DNA from 2 places in the Devosia litorisediminis genome. Region 2 is predicted to be linked to the other one. Evidence: predicted binding sites of a transcription regulator. Region 2 holds the regulator's gene; the other holds the start of a gene.
What was found. The regulator PhoB, encoded in region 2, activates phosphate uptake and scavenging genes when phosphate is short. The targets are predictions, from matches to a motif close to TGTCATNNANCTGTCAT.
Positions count from the first base shown of each region.

Region 1: KD146_RS16635 (DUF2794 domain-containing protein) is a predicted target of PhoB. The motif match lies at 1,940-1,956, and genes of this name have one in related genera.

Region 1 covers NZ_JAGXTP010000003.1:330,550-333,959, reverse strand. Annotated here, with positions in the region: gene acnA (aconitate hydratase AcnA) at 1-811, shown strand, start outside; gene KD146_RS16640 (DUF1223 domain-containing protein) at 946-1,680, shown strand; gene KD146_RS16635 (DUF2794 domain-containing protein) at 1,973-2,362, shown strand; gene KD146_RS16630 (GNAT family N-acetyltransferase) at 2,518-2,832, shown strand; gene KD146_RS16625 (GNAT family N-acetyltransferase) at 2,855-3,355, opposite strand.
Region 2 covers NZ_JAGXTP010000001.1:579,867-583,276, reverse strand. Annotated here, with positions in the region: gene pstB (phosphate ABC transporter ATP-binding protein PstB) at 1-638, shown strand, start outside; gene phoU (phosphate signaling complex protein PhoU) at 713-1,414, shown strand; gene phoB (phosphate regulon transcriptional regulator PhoB) at 1,515-2,216, shown strand; gene KD146_RS02770 (MFS transporter) at 2,341-3,410, opposite strand, start outside.

The DNA of each region.
Region 1 (3,410 bases), on a different contig from region 2:
CATCGCCGTCGATGGCGGCGAGACCTATAAGTGGAACTCCGGTTCGACCTATGTGCAGAACCCTCCCTATTTTGAGGGCATGACGATGGAGCCTAAGCCCATCACCAATGTCGCCAAGGCCAAGGTTCTGGCGCTGTTCCTGGATTCGATCACCACCGACCACATCTCGCCAGCGGGGTCGTTCAAGTCGACCACGCCAGCGGGCAAGTACCTGGAATCCCATCAGGTCGCGCCGCGTGACTTCAACTCCTATGGCGCCCGTCGCGGCAATCATGAAGTGATGATGCGCGGCACCTTTGCCAATATCCGCATCAAGAACCAGATGCTGGATGGCGTTGAAGGTGGTTACACCAAGGGCCCCGATGGCAGCCAGATGGCGATCTATGATGCGGCCATGGCCTATCAGGCCGCCGGTACGCCACTGGTGGTGTTTGCGGGCAAGGAATATGGCACGGGTTCGAGCCGTGACTGGGCCGCCAAGGGCACCAATCTACTGGGCGTTCGCGCCGTGATTGCCCAGTCGTTCGAGCGCATTCACCGCTCCAATCTGGTTGGCATGGGCGTGATTCCGCTGCAGTTCAAGGATGGTGAAAGCTGGCAGAGCCTGGGTCTTGATGGCAGCGAAACGATCGATATCGAAGGCGTGACGGAAATCGCGCCACGCGCCATGGTGACCGTCAAGATCACCAAGGCCGATGGCTCGGTGACCAGCGTGGAAACACGCTGCCGCATCGATACGGCCAATGAGCTGGAATACTACAAGAACGGTGGCATTCTGCATTACGTGCTGCGCAGCCTGGTTGCCGCATAAGCGGGCCCGGTTCTGGAATGGAGATGGCGGCCCCCGGTGGGCCGCCATTTTTTGTTTGGAGGCACCGGCCGATTTAACCGTCTCACCCTCTTTTGACTGGCGGGGAATGGCGCGGGCGGCCTACAAGTAACGCCATGAAATCTGTCAGTCGGCTTTCCGCCCTTCTGGGTGGCGTTATCCTGTGTGCCCTGGTCCAGCCGGCCAGTGCCGAAGTGCGTATGAACCCCAAGGCGGTGGTGGAGCTGTTCACCAGCCAGGGGTGCTCGTCATGCCCGCCTGCTGACGCCTTGCTGACGAGCCTGGCCGAGCAACCCGATGTGGTGGCGCTGGCCTACCATGTCGACTATTGGGACTATGTGGGCTGGAAGGACACCTTCGGGCAGGCCGAGTATTCTGACCGTCAGCGCGCCTATGCGGAAAGCTGGGGTTCCTCGCGCATCTACACACCGCAAATGGTGGTCAATGGCACCAAGGGTGTCGTCGGGTCGCGTCGCGGCGAAGTGCATGGGGCGATTGATCGAGCCAGCCTGCCGCTACCCATCACTGTCACCGAGCATGGTGACATGCTCAAGATTGCCATCCCCGCCGATATGTCGCTCAAGGATGCGGTGGTGTGGCTGGTGACCTATGTCGATCGGGCCGATGTTGATATTGAGCGCGGCAACAATGCCGGCAAATCGGTGGTCTATACCCAGGTGGTGACCGGCCGGCAGGTTCTGGGGATGTGGGAATGCGCCACGGGTGCCAATCTCAAGCTGCCCATTCCCGAAGTTCTGGCCGACAGGAGCACCGGCATTGCGGTGATCGTGCAGCAGGAGAATGATGGCCTGCCCGGCCCTATTCTGGGTGCGGCGGCCTTCGAGCGCTAGGCCAGACACCTACTTCAAACAGAAAACCCCGCCCTTGGGGGAAAGGGCGGGGTGAGTATTGGCAGGTCAAATCTATTTGGGGTGGGCTGGCGCTCAGGCTTCAAGGTTTGGGGGCTCAGTCGGCCCGGGCGCCAGCCCCTGGAGGCAATGGTTGAATGCTGATCCTTCAATCGGGCGGGTTCAGGGACAAATTGTGACCGGATTGGGGTTTTCTGCCGAACCTTGCGGGGTCTTGCATCGCGGTGCAAATGCCGCGATCATGACAATTGGTTGACAGGGAGAATTCGGACCGGTGCAGAGCCGCAGACCGAACGACAAGACTGCATCGCTCTCGCTGGTCCATTCCAGCGAGCCTGCTGCAACTGCCAATAACGGCAAGATCCCTGCCATCGTCGCGTTTGACCGCAAGGAACTGGCGTTGATCCTGTCGGTCTATGGCCGCAAGGTCGGGCAGGGTGAGTGGCGCGACTATGCCATGGACTTTCTGCGCGAACGTGCCGTGTTCTCGATCTATGCGCGCGTGTCCGAGCGCCCTCTGTTTATCGTCGAAAAAACCCCGCGCATGCGCAACAGGCAGGGTCAGTACACCGTCACCAACCAGCAAGGCCGCATTCTCAAGCGCGGGCACGATCTGGCGCTGGTGCTGCGGGTGCTGGATCCCGATCTTGTGGTCGTGGGTTGAGCGTCCGGATCCGACCGGCCGAGACCAAGGACACCCCCCAAATCAGTCGCGTTCTGATTGCGTCGATCACCCAGCTATGTGCCGCAGACCACAACAATGATGCTACCAGTCTGGCAGCGTGGACGCGCAATAAGAGTGTGCCGGGGGTCGCTGCCATGTTGAGCAATACAGAAGTCTTGCTGCGCGTCGCAGAACGGGATGGCACAGTGGTTGCCGTGGGTGCTGTCAATCGAAGTGGCGAAGTCACGCTGAACTATGTTGCGCCCGAGGCGCGCTTTGCGGGGATCAGCAAGGCCCTGCTTGCGCAGCTGGAAACCGAGCTGGTGACTTTGGGTTTTCACGAAGGTCGTCTGGAAGCCACGCAAACGGCACGGCGCTTCTACGAGAAAGCGGGTTGGCTCGCTGAGGGCCCACAGGCCACGGGCCGGGTGGTCAACGGTTTTCCGATGCGCAAACGGCTCGTGCGCTGAACCTTGCGGACAGACTCATCCGCTAAAGCGTGAGCTGCATGTGGACGATATCGAGCCAGCGGTCGAACTTGTAGCCGAGCGCTTGGTGTCGACCGATATGGCGGAAACCGAGTTTGTCATGCAGCTTGATCGAGCCGGTGCCTTCGGCTGTGATCACGGCAATCATCTGCTTGAAGCCAAAGCTGCGCGACTGCGTGATGATTTCGTTCATCAGCAAGGTGCCCAATCCCTTGCCGGTGGCATCGGGGGCGCAATAGACCGAGTTCTCGCAGGTGAAGCGATAGGCCGGGCGCGGGCGATAGACCGATGCATAGGCGTAGCCCAGCAGCTTGCCGCTGGCGTCCTGAGCCATGACCACCGGGTGCCCTGCGGCCAGCATGTGGCCGAATTTTTCACCCAGCACGTCCTCGCCCGGGGCTTCGAGGTCAAAGGTGGCCACCGAATGCTCGACATAGTGCCTGTAGATGGCGGTGATGGCGGGAACGTCGGCCCACTGAAAGGGGCGCAGGATAATCTCGGACACGGGGCGCACTCAGGCAAAAGAAAAGACCGCAGCCCTTGTAGGCTGCGGTCCGAAG
Region 2 (3,410 bases):
GCGGCAAGTCGACCTTTCTGCGCTGCATCAACCGCATGAACGACACCATTGAGGGGGCCCGCGTCGGCGGCACCATCAAGCTTGATGGCGACGATATTTACGATCCCAATCTGGACGTCGTGGAACTGCGCGCCCGCGTCGGCATGGTTTTCCAGAAGCCCAACCCGTTCCCCAAATCGATTTATGAGAACGTCGCCTACGGTCCCAAGATCCACGGCATCGCCAAATCCAAGACCGACCTTGATGAAATCGTGGTGTCGTCCCTGCGCAAGGCGGGCCTGTTCGAAGAGGTCAAGGATCGCCTCAATGAGCCAGGCACCGGCCTGTCCGGTGGTCAGCAGCAGCGCCTGTGCATCGCCCGCGCCATTGCGGTTGGCCCTGAAGTGATCCTGATGGACGAGCCCTGCTCGGCACTTGATCCCATCGCCACCGCCATCATCGAAGAGCTGATCGATGAATTGCGTGAAAACTACACCATTGTGATCGTCACCCACTCCATGCAGCAGGCCGCCCGCGTCAGCCAGCGCACGGCTTTCTTCCACCTGGGCAACCTGATTGAGGAAGGCGTCACCGAAGACATCTTCACCAACCCGGTCCACAAACAGACCCAGGACTACATCATGGGCCGCATCGGCTAGTCCGGCGCCCCACCCGCTCTGGCGTCCGGTTTTTGCGGGCCGGTCGCGCCACGTCACAGGTCCAGAGGAACACCATGGCCCCCGAACATATCGTCTCTTCCTACAATGACGAACTTGTCGCCCTCGCCCAGACCATCGCCGAGATGGGTGGCCAGGTCGAAGTCGCCATCGAAAACGGCACCAAGGCCCTGCTCAAGCTCGATCGCGAACTGGCCGATCTGACCATCATCGCCGATCAGCGCATTGACGACATGCAGCGCAAGATCGACGATATGGCCGTTTCCATGATCGCCCGCCGCCAGCCCATGGCGTCCGATCTGCGCTCCATCATCACGGCCATTCACGTTGCTTCCGATCTTGAACGCGTCGGCGACATGGCCAAGCAGCTTGCCCGCCGCTCGCTCAAGATCGAGGGGCTGAACCTGCAGCCCACCTTCTACAATGGCGTGCGCAACATGACCGCACTGGTGCTGCGCCAGATCAAGGAATCGCTGGACGCCTACTCCAGCCGCGATGCCGAAGGCGCCATTCAGGTGTGCAACCGCGATGACGAGGTGGACGCCATGTACACCTCGCTGTTCCGCGAACTGCTCACCTACATGATGGAAGATCCACGCAACATCACGCCCTGCACCCATCTGCTGTTCTGCGCCAAGAGCCTGGAACGCATCGGCGACCACGCCACCAATATTGCTGAACGTGCCTATTACCTGCAGACCGGCAAGCAGCTCTCGAGCGATGTCGAGGAACTGCAGCGCACCCAGATCAAGGCCTGATCCAGATATATCCACCGCACTGCACCTCCCCTTGATGGGGGAGGCTGAAGGGTGGAGCCACTCGCACCCAGGCGTGGTGCAAGAACGACCGGAGCAAGCAATGCCCGCCACCATCCTCGTAGTCGAAGACGAAGGCGATATCGCCATCCTGCTGCGCTACAATCTTGAGGCCGAAGGCTTTCGCGTCGTCACCGCTGAAACCGGTGACGAAGCCACCCACGCCATTCAGGACAAGCTGCCCGATTTGATCCTGCTCGATTGGATGCTGCCCGAAATCTCAGGCATCGAGCTGTGCCGCCGCCTGCGCGCCCGTGAGGAAACCGCCCGCGTCCCGATCATCATGCTCACCGCCCGCGGTGAGGAAGAAGAGCGCGTCCGCGGTCTGGCCACCGGCGCCGATGACTACGTGGTCAAACCCTTCTCGGTCCCCGAACTGGTCGCCCGCATCCATGCCCTGCTGCGCCGCGCCAACCCTAATCTGGTCACGGCCGCCCTCAAGGTTGGCGATCTCGAACTCGACCGCACCACCCATCGTGTCCGCCGCGCCGCGCGCGACGTGCATCTGGGGCCCACCGAATACCGCCTGCTTGAATATCTGATGCGCCATCCCGGCCGGGTCTATTCACGCGAGCAATTGCTCGACGGCGTCTGGGGCAACGACGTCTATGTCGATGAACGCACCGTGGACGTCCATATCGGCCGCCTCCGCCGCGCCATCAATCGTGGCCGCGAAACCGACCCCATCCGCACCGTGCGCGGGGCCGGCTACGCCTTCGACGAACGCTTCGCCCAGGTCGCTTGAAGCAGGCAGCCAGCCACTGCGCGTCGCCCTCGGGCCTGACCCGAGGGCTCTACACTATCCCTTTGCCCGCAAGCACGATCCCCTCAGGTCAAACCCGAGGGGTGTCGATTTGTTGCCTAGATTCCTAGACTTCCGGCGTGCCCCGCAACGGCGTCTCGTCATCCAGTGGCACCGTCTGCCGCTCGATCATCCGGTGCACGCGCGGCGGCGCATCGCCCTGATGCAAAGTCCGCAGTGCTTGAAAGTTCTCCGCATCCGCCTTGGTGCGCCGCAGATTGTGCCGCACATAATCTACCCAGGTCGGCACGTGGTAACTCTCGACCCAAAGATCGGGCAACTCGAGATCACGCAGTAGCGCCCATTGCCGCGCCCCGTCCCGCAACCGCACCTTGCGCCGCTCGGTCATCAGCGCCAGAAACTGCGGGATGTCCTCTTGGGCTATACGATAATCCACCATCACCATGATTGGCCCGCTGCGTGGCGTCAGATCCAGCCGCAGCACCGGCTCGTTAAAGGTGTTGAGCGGATTGAGGTCGCGCGATTCAAACTGTGGCAGCGGCAGCCTGAACCCCACCAGCGCGCAGACCAGTAGAACCAGCGCCGCCGTCGCCAGTGACCAGTCCAACCCCACCGCATCAGCGTTGATGCCCCACAGCCAGCTGCCCATTGCCATGCCGCCAAATGTTGCCGTCTGATACAGCGACAGGGCACGCCCAACCACCCAGCGCGGCGATGACAGCTGTATCGATACATTGAACAGGCTCATCGTCAGCACCCAGCAGGCACCCGCTGGCAGCAGCACGATATGGCTGAGAAATACATCACGGCTGAACCCAAGCCCCACGCAACTCAACGCGAAGCCGACACAGGCAAACCGCACGATCCACTCATTGCTATAGCGCTCGCGCACCCGGCCATTGATGAACGCCCCCCCAATCGCCCCTACCCCGAAACTGCCCAGCAGCGTGCCATAGACCAGCGCACCGCCGCCGACATATTCGTCCGCCACTGATGGCAGCAGCGCCAGCACGACGATGGCAGACAGACCAAACAAAAAGCTGCGAAACAGCACTGTGGTTAAGTTGGGCGACAGCGACACGTAACGAATGCCTGCCAGAATGGCGCTACCGAAATCCTCGCGCGGCAACCGGTTCGGCGGCCGCTCCGGCTTCCAGCGCAGCAACGAGAAGATCA